One region of the Mycolicibacterium sp. YH-1 genome, then DNA from elsewhere that is predicted to be linked to it. Evidence: riboswitches for the same ligand, from Rfam matches in the RefSeq annotation. Region 1 holds a riboswitch; the other holds the start of a gene.
What was found. Region 1 has a riboswitch for glycine ahead of gcvP (aminomethyl-transferring glycine dehydrogenase). Riboswitches for the same ligand answer to the same signal wherever they lie in the genome.

Region 1 (9,910 bases):
ACGCGCGGTGGGGCTCGCTGTATGACGCGCTGTACGGCACCGACGTCATCAGTGAAGAGGACGGCGCCGAGAAGGGCACCAGCTACAACCAGATCCGCGGCGACAAGGTGATCGCCTACGCGCGCAACTTCCTGGATGAGGCCGTGCCGCTGGCCGCAGGCTCCTGGAGCGACGCCACCGGCCTCAAGATCGACGACGGCCAGTTGCTGGTCACCTATGGCGATGACCTTTCGGTCGGCCTGGCAGCCCCAGAGCAGTTCGTCGGCTACACCGGCAAGCCGGACAAGCCGCAGTGGTCGGTGCTGCTGGTCAACCACGGTCTGCACGTCGAGATCCTTGTCGACCCCGACTCCCCCGTCGGCGCGACCGACAAGGCAGGTATCAAGGACGTCGTCCTGGAGTCCGCGATCACCACGATCATGGACTTCGAGGACTCCGTGGCCGCGGTCGACGCCGATGACAAGGTGCTGGGCTACCGCAACTGGCTCGGCCTGAACCGCGGCGACCTGAGCGAAGAGGTCGCCAAGGGCGGCAAGACGTTCACCCGCGTGCTCAACGCTGACCGTGTCTTCACCACCCCCGACGGGGAGGGTGAGCTCACGCTGCCGGGACGCAGCCTGCTGTTCGTCCGCAACGTCGGACACCTGATGACCAATGACGCCATCACCGATGGCGAGGGCAACGAGGTGCCCGAGGGCATCCAGGACGCGCTGTTCACCGGGCTCATCGCCATGCACGGCCTGCGAGACGGCTCCGAGAACGACGGCGCCAATGGTCCGTACGCCAACAGCCGCACCGGGTCGGTCTACATCGTCAAGCCCAAGATGCACGGACCCGACGAGGTCGCGTTCACCTGCGAGCTGTTCAGCCGCGTCGAGGATGTGCTCGGTCTGCCGCAGGCCACCCTCAAGGTCGGCATCATGGACGAGGAACGCCGCACCACGCTGAACCTCAAGGCGTGCATCAAGGCAGCCGCCGACCGTGTGGTCTTCATCAACACCGGCTTCCTGGACCGCACCGGCGACGAGATCCACACCTCGTTGGAGGCCGGCCCGATGGTCCGCAAGGGCGCGATGAAGAGCCAGCCGTGGATCAAGGCGTACGAGGACGCGAACGTCGACACCGGCTTGGCCGCGGGGCTGTCCGGCAAGGCCCAGATCGGCAAGGGCATGTGGGCCATGACCGACCTGATGGCCGATATGGTCGAGCAGAAGATCAGTCAGCCCAAGGCCGGCGCCACCACTGCCTGGGTGCCCTCCCCGACGGGCGCGACGCTCCACGCGATGCACTATCACCTGGTCGACGTGTTCGAGGTGCAGAAGGAACTCGCGGGCAAGAAGCGTGCCACCATCAACGAACTCCTCACCATTCCGCTCTCCAAGGAGTTGGCGTGGGCACCCGAGGAGATCCGCGAGGAGGTCGACAACAACTGCCAGTCGATCCTGGGCTACGTGGTGCGTTGGATCGACGCGGGTGTCGGCTGCTCGAAGGTTCCCGACATCCACAATGTCGCCCTGATGGAGGATCGCGCGACACTGCGCATCTCGAGCCAGTTGCTGGCCAACTGGCTGCGCCACGGCGTGATCACCGCGGAGGACATCAACGCCAGCCTGCGCCGGATGGCGGCCGTCGTCGACGAGCAGAACGGGAAGGATCCCGACTACCTGCCGATGGCACCCGATCCCGATGCGAGCATCGCGTTTGCGGCCGCTCAGGAGTTGATCCTGTCCGGTGCCGATCAGCCCAACGGATACACCGAGCCGATCCTGCATCGCCGCCGCCGCGAGTTCAAGGCCCGTCACACCGGCTAGTGACTAGACTTCGGCGGGGCCACGCGATGTGTCGCTTCGAGCCGAACAATTGGTGAAGCGGCGGAGCCGAACGAATGGTGACGCGTCGGGCCTAAGACCAGCCAACAACACGAGCGCAGAGGATGGGGATGGGTAGGCACAGCGTTCCCGATCCCGAGGATTCGGCGGATGAGCCGCAGGATTTCGATGCGGACCAACCGCATGTTCACGGATCCGACGAGCCCACCACCGGACCCGGGTACGACGACGAACCGCGGCGCGAGCCGGGTTACGGCGAAAGCCCTTATCGGGAAACGGGTTTCGGCGAGGGCAACGATGTTGGCTCGACCTACGGCAAGCCCGAGCCCGACTACCGCGATGACGCGTACTGGCAATCGCAACGCACCGCGCGGTATGACGAGGACTTCGAATACCTCGGCAGCCCGACGGGCGACGATCTCACCGACGACGGATATGCCGACGATGGTTTCGCCGACGACGAATACGACGCCGACGGCTACGACAGCGACGGCCTAGAGGACGACGAGTCGCCGACGCGAGCGTTCGCGTCGAACCCGCCGCCTCCGCGTCCACCGCTCGATGGACCTCAGCATGGCAGCGACTGGGACGGGGAATGGACCGGTAGCCACCGCGCCATCACCACGAAACGGCGCGGTGTCAGCGTCAGCGTGATCGTCGCGCTCGTCACCGTCGTGGTCGTGGTCGGCGCGATCATCCTGTGGCGCTTCTTCGGTGACGTGCTGTCCAACCGCTCGCAGGTGTCGGCGGCCCGCTGTGTCGAGGGCGAGGTCGCCGTCGCGGTGGTCGTCGATCCGTCGATCGCCGACCAGGTCGGCCCGCTCGCCGAGCAGTACAGCCAGTCCGCGGCCCCGGTCGGCGACAAGTGCGTCAAGGTCGGCGTCCGCTCCGCCGACTCTGACGATGTGATCAACGGTCTCTCCGGAACCTGGCCCGCCGAGCTCGGCGAACGTCCCGCACTGTGGATTCCCGGCAGTACGGTGTCCGTGGCCAGGCTGGAGGCCGCCGCAGGCGGCGCGATCACCAGCGACAGTCGGTCGCTGGTCACATCGCCCGTGCTGTTGGCGGTCCGCCCGCAACTGAAGACGGCGCTAGCGCAACGGAGTTGGTCGGATCTGCCGCCACTGCAGACCAACCAGACCGCGCTCGACGCGCTCAACCTCCCCGGCTGGGGTGGGCTTCGACTGGCACTGCCGCTCTCCGGTGACGCCGACGCGACCTTCGTCGCGGCCGAGGCCGTCGCCACAGCCAGCGCCCCCGCTGGCGCGCCCGCCACGGCAGGCGCGTCGGCGATCAACACACTGTTGGCGGGTCAGCCGAAACTGGCCGACACCAAGGCATCCACGGCAATGGAGGCACTGTTGGCGGGCAGCGACCCCGCCGCCTCCTCCGTGCACGCGGTGGTGAGCACCGAGCAGCAGCTGTATCAACGGGCCGCCTCGCTGCCCGACGCCTCGAACAAGCTCGCGGGGTGGCTGCCCTCGGGCCCCGCCGCGATCGCCGACTACCCGACCGTGCTGCTGGCCGGCGACTGGCTGGCCCAGGAGCAGGTCAGCGCGGCCAGCGAGTTCGCCCGTTTCCTCCGCAAGCCAGAGGCGCTGGCCGAGTTCGGCAAGGCGGGCTTCCGGACCGACGGCGGCGAAACCCCTGACAGTGATGTCACCGACTTCGGACCGCTCGCGGACCCGGTGTCGGTGGGCGACAACGCGTTGCGTGCCACGCTCGCCGAGACCGTCAGCGCACCCGCGGCGAATCCGGCCGTCACCATCATGCTGGAGCAGTCGATGGACGCCGATGAGGGTGGCCGTAGTCGGGTCGCCAACGTGACCGCGGCACTCGACGAACGAATCAAGACACTGTCACCGACCGCGGACGTCGGGCTGTGGACATTCGACGGCGTCGCCGGACGCCCCGAGGTGCCGTTCGGTCCGCTGGGCGATCCGGTCGGTGGGCAGCCCCGCTCGGAGGTGTTGTCCAGCAACCTGAGAGATCAGGTCGCGTCCGGCGGTGGCGCGGTGTCCTTCACCACGCTGCGGTTGATCTACAACGAGGCCGTGGCGAATTATCGTGACGGCCAGGCGAACTCGGTCCTGGTCATCACCACCGGCCCCCACACCGACCAGTCGCTTGATGGTGCCGGGCTGCAGGAGTTCATCCGCCAGACCTTCCAGCCGGGCAAGCCGGTCGCCGTCAACGTCATTGACTTCGGCACCGACCCGGACCGGGCGACCTGGGAAGCGGTGTCCCAGATCAGTGGCGGCACCTACCAGAACCTGAACAGCGCCGTGGGACCGGAACTGACCGCAGCGCTGTCCAGCGTGCTGCCCTGACCCCACGTCACGTTCGCCGCTGAACGTCGGTTACCGCCCCGCCCTCTCCATTGGGGCGTGACGGTAACCGACGTTCGCGGACTAGGTCAGGCGAACGCCTCGACCGGCGGACAAGAGCACACCAGATTCCGATCGCCGTACGCGCTGTCGATGCGGCGCACCGGCGGCCAGACCTTGGGCCGGAATCCCTTGCCCAGCGGATACGCGGCCTGCTCCCTGGTGTAGGGATGGTCCCAGTTCTCGACCAACAGGCTCTCGGCGGTGTGCGGCGCGCCGCGCAGCGGATTGTCATCGACCGGCCAGGCACCCGATCCGACCTGATCGATCTCGGCCCGGATGGCGATCATCGCGTCGCAGAAGGCGTTCACCTCGGCGAGGCTCTCGCTCTCGGTCGGTTCCACCATCAACGTGCCCGCCACCGGGAAGCTCATGGTCGGGGCGTGAAAACCGTAGTCCGCCAGCCGCTTGGCCACATCATCGACGGTGACGCCGGTGCTCTTGGTGATCTGGCGCAGGTCCAGGATGCACTCGTGGGCGACCATGCCGTTCTCGCCGGTGTAGAGCACGGGGTAGTACTCGTCAAGGCGCCGGGCGACGTAGTTCGCCGATGCAATCGCGGTCAGCGTCGCCGCACGCAGCCCCGGTGCACCCATCATCCTGATGTAGGCCCACGTGATCGGCAGGATCGACGCCGACCCGTACGGGGCGGCCGACACCGTGTAGGTGTCGGTGAGCTCGTCGGCGAGCGGATGGCCCGGCAGGTACGGGATCAGGTGCGAGCGGACCGCGACGGGCCCGACACCGGGACCGCCGCCACCGTGCGGGATGCAGAACGTCTTGTGCAGGTTCAGGTGGCTGACATCGCCGCCGAACTTACCGGGCCGTGCCAGGCCAACCAGCGCGTTGAGGTTGGCGCCGTCGACGTACACCTGGCCGCCGACGTCGTGCACCGCGGCGCAGATCTCGGAGACGTCGTGCTCGTACACGCCGTGCGTCGACGGGTAGGTAATCATCAGTGCCGCAACCGTATCGGCGTGCTCGGCGATCTTGACCCGCAGATCGTCGAGGTCGACGTCACCATTGTCGCGGCACGCGATGACCACGACACGCATTCCGGCCAGGGCCGCCGACGCCGCATTCGTGCCATGCGCGCTGGACGGGATCAGGCAGATGTCGCGACGGTGATCGCCGCGGCTCTGGTGATAGGCGCGAATCGCCAGAAGTCCCGCGTACTCCCCCTGCGAACCGGCGTTGGGTTGCAGTGACACCGCGTCGTACCCGGTGAGCTGGGTCAGCCAGGTCTCCAGGTTCGCGATCAGCGTGCGTAGGCCCGGTGTGTCGGACGCGGGCGCGAACGGATGCTGGCGCGCGAACTCCGGCCAGGTGATCGGCTCCATCTCGGCGGCCGCATTGAGCTTCATCGTGCACGAGCCTAGCGGGATCATGCTGCGGTCCAGCGCGATGTCCTTATCCGACAGCGCGCGCAGGTAACGCATCATCTCGGTCTCGGTGCGGTACCGCGTGAACGCCGGGTGCGCCAAGAAGGTCGATGTGCGGGTGTGGATCTCGGGACCCTCCCAGTGGTGCCCACCGCGGGTGCCGCCGAACGCCTCCAGAACCTGCTCGACATGCTCGGCGGACGTCGCCTCGTCACACGACACCGAGATGTGGTCGGCGTCCACCAGCCACACGTTGATGCCACGGTCCTTGGCCTGCGCACGGATCTCCTCGGCCCGCCCGGGCACGTGGGCCAGCACGGTGTCGAAGAATGTGTCGTGCACCACGGTCACCCCTGCGGACAACAGGCCCGCGGCCACCGCGAGCGCATGACCGTGAACCTTGTGCGCGATCGAGGTGAGGCCGTCGGCGCCGTGGTAACTGGCGTACATCGCCGCCGTCACCGCGAGAAGTACCTGTGCGGTACAGATATTGCTGGTCGCCTTGTCGCGACGAATGTGCTGCTCGCGGGTCTGCAGCGCGAGGCGGTACGCCGGGGATCCGTCGGCGTCGACCGACACACCGACCAGGCGGCCGGGCAGCTGGCGGGCGTGCTTGGTGTGCACGGCGAGGTATCCGGCGTGGGGTCCACCGAAACCCATTGGCACACCGAAGCGTTGAGTAGTGCCGAAGGCCACGTCCGCGCCGATGTCTCCGGGCGGCGTGATGAGGGTCAGCGCGAGCAGGTCGGCGCCCACGGCCACCAGCGCGCCGCGGTCGTGAGCGGACGCGATCAGGTCGCTCCAGTCGTTGACAATGCCGCTCGCACCGGGAAGCGACACGATGACACCGAAGAAGTCGCCCTCGGGCAGTCCGTTGCGCAGGTCGGCGGTAACGATCTCAATGCCGAGTGGCTCGGCCCGAGTCGCCAGGATTGCCGCGGTCTGGCGGTAGAGGTCCGCATCGACGGCGAGACGGTTGGCGGAACCCTTCACCGCGCGGTGCATCAACGTCATCGCCTCGGCGGCGGCGGTGCCCTCGTCGAGCATCGACGCGTTGGCCACTTCGAGCCCCGTCAGATCCTCGACCATGGTCTGGAAGTTGAGCAGCGCCTCCAGTCGGCCTTGGCTGATCTCCGGCTGGTACGGGGTGTACGCGGTGTACCAGGCCGGGTTCTCGAGGATGTTGCGGCGCAGCACCGGTGGGGTGAGGGTGTCGAAGTAACCCTGTCCGATCATCGACACCGCGACGGTGTTGGCATCGGCCATGGCGCGCAGATCGGCCAGGGCGTGCTCCTCGGTGGCCGGCGGTGGCAGCTGATCGAGACCGGGGGCCAGACCGTCCGCGGTCAGCGCGTCGAGAATCCCCGCGGGCAGGGCCTTCTCGGCGAGGCTGGCAAGCGAATCGACGCCGATGACCTGGAGCATCGTCGCCACGGCATCCGAATCCGGTCCGATATGACGGTCGGCGAAGCGGGGCTGGTGATGATCGGCCGAGAAATGGGGATGACTACCGGACACGTGGACCTCTCGGGTTCAGAACGCACGATTCGTTGCGGTCCTCCCCCTCTGTCGTCGACCCGTACCGGGCGCCTGAGAGATTCGGCTACCCCGGGGCGATGCGCGGAGATGGCCTTTCCCCATGGGCGGGCAGGATCACCTGCCACTTTCCAGAGGCATCGGGGCCCGGCGCGGTCCTGGGTGCCTGAGAGGTTGACGGAGAGGTGTTGCTCCTTCGGCGTCCGTGACTGGCAGTCACGAAGCTCTCCCGCGCGAGGGCGATGCGCTGCTGATTCTACCGGCAGCGGCAGGGTTGGTGAGACGTCAGCCGATCTTGCGGTCGCGACTCTTGCGACGCGATGCCAGTTCATCCTCGGGTGCGGCGATCGACTCGCCGCCGTCAGCGCGCTCACCTGGGAAATCGGCGATCGCACCGGTCAGCTCGCGCATGGCGCCCGACACCGCGATGCCGAACACACCCTGGCCGCCCTGGAGGAGGTCGACGACCTCTTCGGCGGACGTGCACTCATAGACGGTGGTGCCGTCGGAGAACAGCGTGATGTTGGCCAGATCCTGCACACCGCGCTGGCGCAGGTGATCGACCGCCACCCGGATGTTGTGCAGTGAGATGCCGGTGTCCAGCAGTCTTTTGACGATCTTGAGGACCAGGATGTCCTTGAACGAGTACAACCGCTGACTACCCGAGCCGGCCGCACTGCGGATCGACGGCACGACCAGTGATGTACGCGCCCAGTAGTCGAGCTGGCGGTACGTGATCCCCGCGATCTGGCAGGCGCTCGGACCCCTGTAACCGACGAGTTCGTCGGGTACCGAGTCATCGGGAAACAGTCGACCCTGAACTGGCTCGGCGGCTACGGTCGGTCCAGGCTGGACGGACGTACCCCCCGACGACAGATCTAACTGCTCCTGACGTGGCGTGTCGCCCACTGTCCATCCTCTCGCCGAATCGAACTCGCTTCGTGCGTCACAGTCGAGACCACGGTCAGCGCGTTTGCTCCAAGCTCGAACTTGTCGAGCATACGCTCCCGGCAAGGCCCGTGACCGCCTGAAGTTAGATCAAATTATGGCTGTCCAGATCGCGGTTACCGCAAACCTCGCGGCGTGTCGACATTCGTGAGACGGATCCGTGACCAACCGGCTACCTGCGCTCAAGTCGCCTTGAAGTCATCGGGCGACACGCTGTCGAGGAACTCCTTGAACTTCTCGACCTCGTCCTCGCGCACCGCGCCGGTGCCCTCCTCGTCGCCCTCGTCCGGGATCAACAGACCCGCCTCGGCGAGCACTGCCTCCTCGACATAGATCGGCACACCGACGCGCAAGGCGATCGCCACCGAGTCCGACGGCCTGGCCGACACCGTGATGTCCCGGTCGAAGATCAGGTCGGCGTAGAAGGTGCCCTCCTGTAACGCGACGATCCGGACTTCCTTGAGTGAATGGCCAAGGGCGGCAATCAGATCTCGGATCAAGTCGTGAGTCAGCGGGCGCGCCGGCTCAACGCCCTGCTGCTCCAGCGCGATCGCAGTGGCCTCCGTCTGCCCTATCCAGATGGGCAGATAACGATCGCCATTGGACTCGCGCAGCAGCAAGACCGGCTGGTTCTGCGGCTGCTCGATGCGTATGCCGACCACACGAACCTCACCCATCTGTGTACGCCCTCCGCACCGTCAAATCCGTCGAGCCGAGTCTAGTCCTCAGCGATCCAGAACGTCGCGCACCGCGGACTTGATCAACGACGTGTGCAATGTGATCGCCAGCGCCGCCACCTCACGGGCCAGGTCGTCCGCCCGATCGCGGGCGCCGGCTTTTCGGGTCTTGTCCACGGGTCCCGCGATCTGAGCGATCAGGTCGGACTGGCGGTCCGCGGCAGACCTGAACGCGCGCAGGTGGCGCGGTTCGATGCCGTAGTCGGCCAGCGCCCGTGCGCACTGCAGGGTGATGACCGTGTACTCGTCGAAGAACCCGGCCGTCCCCGGCTTGACGACGCCCGCCCTGACCAGGGTTGAGAGCAGCTCTTCGTCGACTCCCGACTTGGCCAGAACATCCTCGCGGCTCAACCGGACCTGCTGCCGCGCTACCGATCTACCTGCGGCAGCGTCGGACGCGTCGGGATCAGTGGGATCGTCGGATACCGGCACCAGGCGCGGCGCCGCGTAGGCCGAACCGATCGCCGGGATCTCGCCATCGGGCTGATCGTCGAGCGCAGCCTTGATGACCTTCAACGGCAGATAGTGGTCGCGCTGCGCGGTCAGGATGAACCGCAGCCTCGCACAGTCATAAGCGGTGAAGCGCCGATACCCCGAAGGTGTGCGTTCCGGCGTGACCAGCCCTTCGGCCTCCAAGAACCGGATCTTGGAGATGGTCACATCCGGGAAGTCGGGTCGCAGCAGGTCGAGGACCGCCCCGATCGACATCCCGGCGAGCGCAGGGGTGTCGGGGGCGGTCACTAGCTGCCCGGGCTGCCGTCGTCGGTCTTGGGGCCCGTCAGGAACACCAGACGGAACTTCCCGATCTGAACCTCGTCGCCGTTGGCGAGCACCGCGGAGTCCACCGGCTCACGGTTGACGTAGGTGCCGTTGAGGCTGCCGACGTCGACGACCTGGAACTCGCCGGACTCCAGGCGGAACTCAGCGTGCCGCCGGCTAACCGTGACGTCGTCGAGGAAGATGTCGCTGTCGGGATGCCGTCCGGCCGATGTGGTGGCCTGATCGAGCAGGAACCGGGAGCCGGCGTTGGGGCCACGCTTGACGACCAGCAATGCCGAACCCGTCGGAAGTCCCTCGACCCCCGAAACGGA
Region 2 (9,910 bases), 2.5 Mb from region 1:
GGTCCGGCCGCGCTGTCGGGCGTCGTGCTCACCGGACTGCGTGGCGATCGAGGAGTGTTCAGCGCCGCACAGGTCACTTCGGCCATCCGGCGTACGAGCCGTTACTCCCCGCGGACCGCCCTGCTGTGTGTGGAACAGACAGCCAACGCGGGAGGGGGGCGGGTGTGGACGGTTGACCAGATCCGCTCGGTCGTGGACGTGGCCAAGCAGCACAATGTGGCCACCCACCTCGACGGGGCACGGCTACTGAACGCCACGGTGGCCAGCGGCTCCGCGCCGGACCAGTTCGCCGGCATCTTCGACACCGCGTGGCTGGACTTCTCCAAAGGGCTCGGCGCTCCGGTGGGAGCTGTGCTCGTCGGCTCCCGCGACATGATCGATGAAGCCTGGCGGTACAAGCAGATGTGGGGCGGTGCCATGCGGCAGTCCGGCATCATCGCTGCGGCGGCCCTCTACGCGCTGGATCACAACGTCGACCGGCTGAAGGACGACCATGACAACGCGCGCACACTGGCCGAAGGTCTGGCCCAGCTCGACGGTGTCGACCTCGACCCCGCCCACGTCGAGAGCAACATCGTCTACTTCGAAGTGCCGGACGCTCCAGGTTTCGAACGAGCCCTGCTTGATCTCGGTGTGATCATGAACGCCAAGGGGCCCCGGCGAGTGCGGGCGGTTACCCACCTCGACGTCTCCGCGGCGGATATCAAGCGTGCTATCGACGCTGCGGCCGTCGCGCTGGAGAGAACCGGTCGGTCGGAAGCGGGTACGGTCCTCTGATGGCCGCATCTCTCGCGGACGATGCACTGACCACCACACAGAGCAGGCGTCGAGCGATTTCGGCCAGCGCGATCGGCACTGCTCTGGAATGGTTCGACTTCAGCGTGTACGCCGCGCTGGCGACCGTCATCGGCGCACAGTTCTTCGACAGCGACAATCCGACGCACTCGTTCCTGGCCGCGGTAGCCGTGTTCGGCGTGGGGTTCCTGTTCCGTCCGCTGGGAGCGCTGTTCTTCGGCCACATCGGCGATGTGTACGGACGCCACAGGGCATTGGCGCTGACGATCATCATCATGGGGCTGTCGACGTTGTTGCTCGCAGTGGCGCCCAGTCGTGAGGCCGCCGGAATCCTGGGGCCCATCATCCTGGTACTGGCCCGTATCGGGCAGGGATTCTCGGCCGGCGGCGAGTTCGCTGGTGGCGCTGCGTTCATCGTCGAGTACGCGCCGAGGAGGAGGCGGGGTCTCTACGGAAGCATCCACTACATGGCGCTGATCTTCGGCAACCTCATGGGTGCTGCCCTGGTCGCGGTGTTGTTCCATACCCTCTCTGAAGAGCAGATGTCTGACTTCGGCTGGCGGATTCCGTTTGTCACAGGCGTTTTCGTCGCGATGCTGGGGTTCTGGATGCGCATGCGGCTCGCCGACACTCCGGCGTTCACCAGCGAGAAGGTCGTGCGGGAATCCAACCCCTTGGCGGTTGTCGCAAAGACGCACAAGCTGCGGGTGCTGCAGGGCGCTGGGCTGGTGGTCGGCTTCACGATCGCCAACTATGCCTACGTCAACATGCAGGGTTTCATCGTCACCTTCGGCGATCTGCCCGCCACGACGGTCAGCGTGATGTACAGCGCTTCACTGGTCGTTCAGATCGCGCTCATCGGCGCGTTCGGAGCGCTGTCCGATCGAGTGGGGCGGCGCCCGGTACTGCTGGCCGGAAGCGTGGCGATGGCGGTTGTGGTGCTTCCGGCCTTCTGGTTGGTCACCAGCGGTCAGGCTGGTCTTGCATTCCTGGGGCTGGTGCTGATGGCGGTATCGATCGGCATGTACGCGGGCCCCTTCACCACGGCGATCACCGAGATGATGCCCGTGGAAACGCGATACAGCCTCATCTCAATTGCGTACGGCCTTGCGGTCGCCATATTCGGCGGAACGGCGGGTTTTGTCGTCGCCTACCTCAGGGAGGTGACCGGTGCCTCCGTGGCTCCCGCCTTCTTCTGCATCGCCGCAGCGATCGTCACGCTCGTCGCGGTACTGACCCTGCGAGAGACTGCCCCGGGACATGACCGACGAGCGGAAGAGGAGGTCTAAATGTCCGCTGTGACAACAATTGACGGTGAGATAGACAGTGCTGAACTCGGCCTGACCCTGATGCACGAGCACCTCATGATCAACCAAATGCGAGAGCAACGCCGCATCGGTCTCGTCCACGACCGTGACGTGCTCCTGGCGGAACTTGAGGAGTACAGAAAGGCAGGCGGTCGGACAATCGTCGAGCTGACATCGGGTGAGTTGGCCAAAGGCGCCGCAGCGGATCCGGCGCTGGTCTACCGCGCGGGCGCGAATGATGCTGAGGGTTCACATACCCGCGGAGTGGCTCACATCCTTGACCTGCAGTCACTTTCGCGCGACTCCGGGGTGCACATCGTCGTCGGCACGGGTCACTATCGAGACCCCTATCTGGACAAGCAGTGGTTCGACGAGCACTCGGTGGACCAGATAGCGAGCTTGCTCGTGCGTGATCTCGAGGAGGGCTTCCCCGGAACGACCGTCCGAGCCGGAATCATCGGCGAAATCGGCAGCGACAAGTGGTTCATCTCGGCTGCCGAGGAGCGTTCGTTCCGAGCGGCTGCTCGAGCCAATCTGAGGACGGGCAGCGTTATCACGACCCATGCCGCGAGATGGCCGGTGGGGATCGAGCAGCTCAACATCCTGAAATCGGAAGGAGTGGACCCGACTCACGTGATCATTGGGCACTGCGACTCGGTGCCGATCCCCGAGTATCACATCGATATTGCCAAGTCGGGAGCGTGGGTCCAGTTCGACGGAATTCGAAGCGTGCTCGGTGATCAGCTTCGACGAAGAGTTGACTGGGTTGTCGACCTGTGCAGAGCAGGTTATCTGTCACGAATTCTTCTCAGCCACGATGTGTGCACGCTGGACGACCTGAGTGCATACGGCGGCTGCGGGTTCACGTTCGTGCCGACAGTGTTCCGAGATGCCCTCATCGAAGCGGGACTCAACGACTCCGAAGTCGAACAGCTGCTGGTCCACAACCCTGCGCGCGCGCTCTGCGGGTGAACCACACCCGCCGTCCGGCAGTGGGCTCGGCGAGCCCAGGCATGGGTCAGTCGACGTCGTGGTCTCTGGCGCGGTACACCGAGACGGCCCACACCGCGCCAATCAAGAGGGTGCAGCCTAAAAGCTGACTCGCCGAGGGGCGTTCGCCCAGGATCAGCATGCCTGTCGCAACGAAAAGAGCAGGTTGCAGCATGAGAAGTGATGCACCGACGAAAGGGGGTAGCCGTGCTAGGCCAGATCCCACCAACATCCAACCGCACACCTGGCTGCATACAGCAAGCGCCAGCAGCCAGCCCATCGCAGGCCAGCCGGGCGTCCACTCGAATCCTCCGAACGGAAGCCCCGCGAGCGCCCCCGTCAATCCAGCCGCGACAGTGATGACAAAGAGCTTTGTGGCGGGTCGGCCAGCGGGGCCGGCGCGGCCTGCGATCAAAATGTATGTGGCGAAACCCATTCCGGCCGCCAAGGCGAGACTGGCGCCCAACAGGGGAACGCCACCAGGTGCCTGCGCCCGGAAAGCGCCGCTGGCCAGGCCCACGCCTGCCATCAGAAACGGTGTGACGAGCACAAACCGCCGCGGAATGCGGGTGCGGAACAGCACCCAGCTTATCGCGGGGACCAGGACGACCTGCACGTTGGTGATGACGGTAGCCATCCCGGTGCCGATGAGGTGCATCGACTGAGTCCACAAGGCGAAGTCGATACCCAACGCCGCGCCGGCCAGGAAATGGAAACCGGCTGTGCGCCAGGGAATCCAACCCTGTCTACGGATCTCGTATAGGGCAAGAAGTGCGATGAACGGCAATGCCAGAAGGCAGCGAAAGGCTGTGGACGTGGACGGTGACACACCGGACATGTCAATGAAGACGCCTGTCATCGAAATGAATAGCGAGCCGATGATGACCGCGGTCCGCGGATCGATTCCACCTCGTGCGCGCGGCTCGCCGTTCAATGAGATCGCGGAGGGTCTTACTGCCATTCTGCCAATTCTGCGGGGACCGAGGCACCCGCACAATCAACCATCTCAGAGGTGAATCATGCACGACTACTTACGTGTTGAACACTGACCGGCTGCGGACGCTGTGCGCCGTATCTGATCATGGTTCGATCTCGGCGGCCGCCGTCCGGCTTCATATCACCGCGTCTGGTGTATCCCAACAACTAGCCAAACTCGAGAACGAACTGGGTGTACCGCTACTCGAGCACGTCGGCCGTGGCGTTCAACTGACCCACGCGGGCCGACTCCTGGTTCGTCGAGGACGCACAATCCTGTCGTTGATGGCGGAGGCGGAGCACGCCCTGGCATCCCTCGAACACGACGCCATCGGTGAACTGCGGCTCGGCTCGTTTCCATCCGCATGCCGAATCGTGCTGCCACAGGCCATCAGCCATCTGCGCTCACACCATCCGGCGCTCGATCTCTCGTACCGCTCAGGTACCACCGACGCATTGCTGCACGCCTTGCGAAGAAACGAGGTCGACCTGGTGGTTGCAGAGAGTCTGGTGACAATGCCGCTGCATCTACCAGACGATGTGGTGCACCAACACCTCCATGACGACGTCGTTGAAGTGGCACTCGCGGCGGGTCACCCGCACGCCACCGCCGATGGCGTGACGCTTGCCGACCTGGCGGACATGACGTGGGTCACCTGGCGGAGGAATGAAGTGTTCCATACCTGGTTGGAGCAGACGTTGCGAAAAGCCGGCCTGGAACCGGCTATTCCCTTCGAGGTGCCGGACTTCTCGGCCCAGCTGGAACTCGTGTCCAACAATCTTGCGGCAGCTCTCATACCTCGCCTCATCCGCGCCTGGGTGCCTGACCGCGTTGCCGTCCTTCCTGTGTTGCCGACGCTCAAGCGGGAGATTCTCGCGTTGACGAGGCGAGACGACGGACGTCCATCTGTCCGCGTCGGGTTGGAGGCAATGGTTCACGCGTTCTCCACATTGGCGCAGTTCGAGGTGTGGGAACGGGTCATCCGCAGTCCCGAAGACGAGTGAAACGACGAGAACCAGTGAGGGAAAGTGCATGAAGCAGTCAGCACAGATGGTGAACGGACGCCGTTTACTCGGTAAGACAGCAATTGTCACGGGTGGCGCCAGAGGCATGGGTGCCGCACATGCGGAACGACTTGCGAGGGAGGGCGCCTACGTGATCATGGCCGACGTTCTCGACGACGTCGGTGCCGAGGCAGCGGGTCGGCTGCAGCAGGAGGGGCTCAACTGCGAGTTCCGACATTTGGACGTGACGTCACAGCAAGACTGGGCCACGACGGTCGGTCACGCTGTCGAAATCACCAGTCGTCTCGATGTTCTCGTGAACAATGCGGGCGTCGTGCACACCAACGCTCTGTTGGAGGAGCCGCTCGACCAGTGGAACACCGCCTTCGCGGTCAACACCACCGGCCCTCTGATCGGCATACAACAGGTGGCCCCGGCGATGAAGGCCGCATACGGCGGATCGATCATCAACATCGCTTCCACCTATGGGCTGGTGGGTGCAGCAGGCTACGTCGCCTACTGCGCAACCAAGGCAGCGCTTATCGGAATCACCAAGGTCGCCGCAATCGAACTCGCGCCAGACGGCGTACGTGTGAATGCGATCTGCCCTGGCGGCGTGCAGACGGATATGAACCGCACGAACCCACGGGGCAGTGTCATCGAGCGCACCCCGATGGGGCGCCGCGCCGATGTGTCCGAAATATCGGGGGCGGTCGTCTATCTGGCGTCAGACGATGCCTCCTTCACGACCGGAGCAGTCCTTGCTGTCGACGGCGGCTATCTAGCGCGTTGACCACACCTTCGCCGGGCGACCTCATTGCGTCGCGGCTACCGCTTGCGCGTGGAGGCGACCCGCACGATAGGACGATCTGACCAGCGGGCCAGACATGACGCCCAGGAGTCCGATCTCACGCGCGATCGATTCGAGCATGATGAACTCCTCGGGTTTGACCCAGCGATGCACGGGATGATGACGCGCCGAAGGCCGAAGATACTGCGTGATAGTGACGAGTTGGCATCCCGCCCCGTGCAGGTCGGTCAAGGCTGCGACGGCCTCCTCGGTGGTTTCGCCAAGCCCGAGAATGAGATTGGACTTGGTAAGCAGGCCCGCTTCGCGCGCCATGGTGATCACGTGCAGCGAACGCTTGTAGCTGAAGCCGGGTCGTACGCGTCGGAAGATCCGAGGGACAGTCTCGACGTTGTGCGCCAGAACCTCTGGGGCGGAGGAGAAGACCTCGTTCAGCTGGGTGGTGTCGGCGTTGAAGTCGGGGATCAGTACCTCCACTCCGGTGCCCGGGCAGCGTCGGTGAATCTGTCGAACTGTCTCGGCGTACAGCCAAGAGCCGCCGTCGGGCAGGTCGTCGCGCGCAACACCGGTGACGGTCGCGTAGCGCAAGCCCATGGTGGCCACCGACTCGGCGACGCGTCTGGGCTCGTCGCGGTCCAACGCCGTCGGCTTGCCTGTGTCGATCTGGCAGAAGTCGCACCGCCGGGTGCACTGGTCACCGCCGATCAGGAAAGTCGCCTCACGATCCTCCCAGCACTCGAAAATGTTGGGACAACCCGCTTCTTGGCACACGGTGTTGAGTTTGCGCTCCTTCACCTGGCTCAACAGCTCTTGGTACTGCGGGCCGGTGCGTACCGACACCTTCATCCACGGGGGTTTGCGCTCGAGGGGAGTCTGGGCGTTGCGGACCTCCAGGCGCAGAAGACGACGCCCTTCATTGTTGACCGACATGGTGCTCCTTGCACGGCAAATGTGATGGCGAACGTCGCGCGGACGTAGGTCATTGGGATCGGAAGTCTCAGCGAGACAGATGAACTGGACGGGGGACCACGCGGTTCCCAGATAGTCCTAGAGGCGTTCGCACGTGTGCGGTCACGGAAACGACACCCTGCACGATGCCAAACGAACATCGTCGTTGGCAAGACGGACGCCGCGTCGAACCCGTCCGAACTTCGGTAGTGACAAACCATGGCGTGGTGTGTAGCGTCACCCACCACAACTCAATACGCCATTGATGCGCAGCGGGAGAATCTCCTTCGGGAGACGCCGTAGGAGCAAATTCCTCCCCGGGAATCTCTCAGGCCCCAGCACCGCCGCGCAGAGGCAACTCTGGAGAACAGGACCGGTCTCACAGCCGGTACTTACCGAAGGTGTAGAGCCCGCCGAGAAGGCGCGCGCAGACTCTCAGGTTTCAGGACAGAGCGGGGAGGTGTCCTTTTAGCGATGTCCGGTGCGGTCCGGGCACTGTCGAAACCGGAGCCACCTCGTGTCAGCCAGTTCTCGCCACACGGCGCAAATCACCGCCTCAGCAGGCGATTTCCCATCCCGGCACATCGGACCGAGCGCTTCGGCCACGCACCACATGCTCGACACACTGGGATACCCGTCCCTCGACGAGCTGATCGACGCCGCTGTACCTCAGCAGATCCGAAACCGCGAGGTCATGCACCTGCCGGCGGCGCGATCAGAACAGCAGGTCCTGGAGGATCTGCGCGCACTGGCCGCCCAGAACCACACCCGCGTGCAGATGATCGGGCTGGGCTATCACGACACCATCACACCGGCAGTGCTGCGGCGCAACATGCTGGAATCGCCGGCCTGGTATACCGCCTACACCCCGTACCAGCCGGAGATCTCCCAGGGCCGACTCGAAGCACTGCTTACGTTTCAGCAGGTCATCGAGGATTTGACGGCACTACCGCTGGCAGGAGCGTCGCTGCTGGACGAGGCCACCGCCGTGGTGGAAGCGATCCTGCTCATGCGTCGTGCCAACAAGGCGAAGTCCGATGTGGCCCGGGTCGTCGTCGATGCCGACTGCCTGCCCCAGACGTTGGCCGTGGTCCGTGGCCGAGCCGCCGCTGTCGGCATCGATGTCCTCGTCGCCGACCTCGGCGACGGCCTACCCGATGGGGACCTGTTCGGTCTCGTGCTGCAGGCACCTGGTGCCAGCGGTGTCGTCCGAGACCTCGAGCCGCTGATCACCGCAGCTCACCAGCGTGGCGCGTTGGCCGCCGTCGCGGCCGACCTGCTGTCGTTGACCCTGCTGGTCCCGCCCGGCGAACAGGGCGCCGACATCGCGGTGGGCTCAGCGCAGCGCTTCGGTGTGCCGCTGTTCTTCGGCGGACCGCACGCCGGTTACATGGCGGTGCGCGACGGTCTTGAGCGGATGCTGCCGGGAAGGCTGGTGGGCGTCTCGATCGACGCCGACGGAGCCCCGGCCTACCGGCTCACCCTGCAGACTCGCGAACAGCACATCCGACGTGACAAGGCGACCAGCAACATCTGCACGGCGCAGGCGCTGCTGGCCAACGTGGCGGCGATGTACGCGGTCTACCACGGCCCAGAAGGTCTGCGCGCCATCGCCAAACGCGTGCACGCTCACGCCAGGACCATCGCGACGAGCCTGCACGCCGCCGGTCACCACGTCGTTCACGAGGCAATCTTCGACACCGTCCTGGTCCGCGTGCCGGGTCAGGCACGCGACATCGTCGTACGTGCCGAACTCGCGGGCATCAACCTGCGTCTCGTCGATGCGAACCACGTTGCGATCGCCTGCAACGAGTGCACCACCGACGATGTCGTCGCCAAGGTCGTCGCCGTGTTCGGTGCCGGTGAACCCCACGCCGCCCAGTGGCAGCTGCCTAGCGCCGCGCTTCGCACCACTGCGTACTTGCAGCACAACGTTTTTCACGCACACCGCTCCGAAACCGCCATGATGCGCTTCCTGAGGAAACTGTCGGACAAGGACCTCGCGCTGGATCGGACGATGATCCCGCTGGGGTCGTGCACGATGAAACTCAACTCCGCCGTCGAGATGGAGCCGATCAGCTGGCCGGGCTTCGCCGGTATTCACCCGCATGCACCTCGGGATCAGACGCTGGGCTATCAGAAGCTGATCGCCGACCTGCAGACCTGGCTTTCCGAGATCACCGGATACGACAACGTGTCGTTGCAGCCCAATGCCGGGTCGCAGGGCGAACTCGCCGGGCTGCTGGCGATCAAGGCCTACCACGACAGCCGTGGTGAATTCGACAGGGACGTCTGCCTCATCCCGCAGTCGGCGCATGGCACCAACGCCGCCTCGGCGGTCTTGGCCGGTATGCGGGTCGCCGTGGTGGCCACCGCCGCCAATGGCAACATCGACTCGGACGACCTGCAGGCCAAACTTGCCAGTCACCAGGGCCGCGTCGCGGCGATCATGCTGACCTACCCGTCGACGCACGGAGTCTACGAGGAGGACGTCCGCACCGTCTGTGAACTCGTCCACCGGGCCGGCGGACAGGTCTATGTCGACGGGGCGAACCTCAACGCCCTGGTGGGCCTGGCCAAGCCAGGACGGTTCGGCGGCGATGTGTCACATCTGAACCTGCACAAGACGTTCTGCATACCCCACGGCGGTGGTGGACCGGGCGTCGGCCCGGTCGCCGTGCGCGCGCACCTGGCCCCCTTCCTGCCGGGTGACCCACTCGGCGACGGTGCCGCGGGGAGCCCAGTCTCGGCGGCGAACCACGGCTCGGCGGCCATTCTGCCCATCACGTGGGCCTACATCGCGCTGATGGGAGCGGACGGTTTGACCGACGCCACGAAGATGGCAGTGCTGGCCGCCAACTACGTCGCCGCGCGGCTAGATCCGCACTTCCCCGTGCTCTACACGGGGCCCACCGGTCTGGTTGCGCACGAGTGCATCCTGGATCTGCGCGGTCTGACCAAGCAGACCGGCGTCACCGCCGAAGACGTCGCGAAGCGGCTGATCGACTATGGGTTCCACGCTCCGACGCTCTCCTTCCCGGTGAACGGGACACTGATGGTCGAACCCACCGAGTCCGAGGAT

Region 2: another riboswitch for glycine. It lies ahead of gcvP (aminomethyl-transferring glycine dehydrogenase); the one in region 1 lies ahead of gcvP (aminomethyl-transferring glycine dehydrogenase).

What each region holds. Positions count from the first base shown of each region.
Region 1 is NZ_CP092915.1:3,287,545-3,297,454, reverse strand. It holds gene L0M16_RS15390 (malate synthase G) at 1-1,811, shown strand, start outside; gene L0M16_RS15385 (substrate-binding domain-containing protein) at 1,940-4,159, shown strand; gene gcvP (aminomethyl-transferring glycine dehydrogenase) at 4,246-7,116, opposite strand; glycine riboswitch at 7,278-7,376, opposite strand; gene L0M16_RS15375 (MerR family transcriptional regulator) at 7,420-8,043, opposite strand; gene L0M16_RS15370 (bifunctional nuclease family protein) at 8,265-8,759, opposite strand; gene ftsR (transcriptional regulator FtsR) at 8,808-9,560, opposite strand; gene garA (glycogen accumulation regulator GarA) at 9,560-9,910, opposite strand, start outside.
Region 2 is NZ_CP092915.1:5,835,232-5,845,141, reverse strand. It holds gene L0M16_RS27550 (threonine aldolase family protein) at 1-777, shown strand, start outside; gene L0M16_RS27545 (MFS transporter) at 777-2,084, shown strand; gene L0M16_RS27540 (phosphotriesterase family protein) at 2,085-3,074, shown strand; gene L0M16_RS27535 (DMT family transporter) at 3,121-4,026, opposite strand; gene L0M16_RS27530 (LysR family transcriptional regulator) at 4,128-5,072, shown strand; gene L0M16_RS27525 (SDR family NAD(P)-dependent oxidoreductase) at 5,101-5,865, shown strand; gene lipA (lipoyl synthase) at 5,887-6,810, opposite strand; glycine riboswitch at 7,092-7,182, shown strand; gene gcvP (aminomethyl-transferring glycine dehydrogenase) at 7,442-9,910, shown strand, end outside.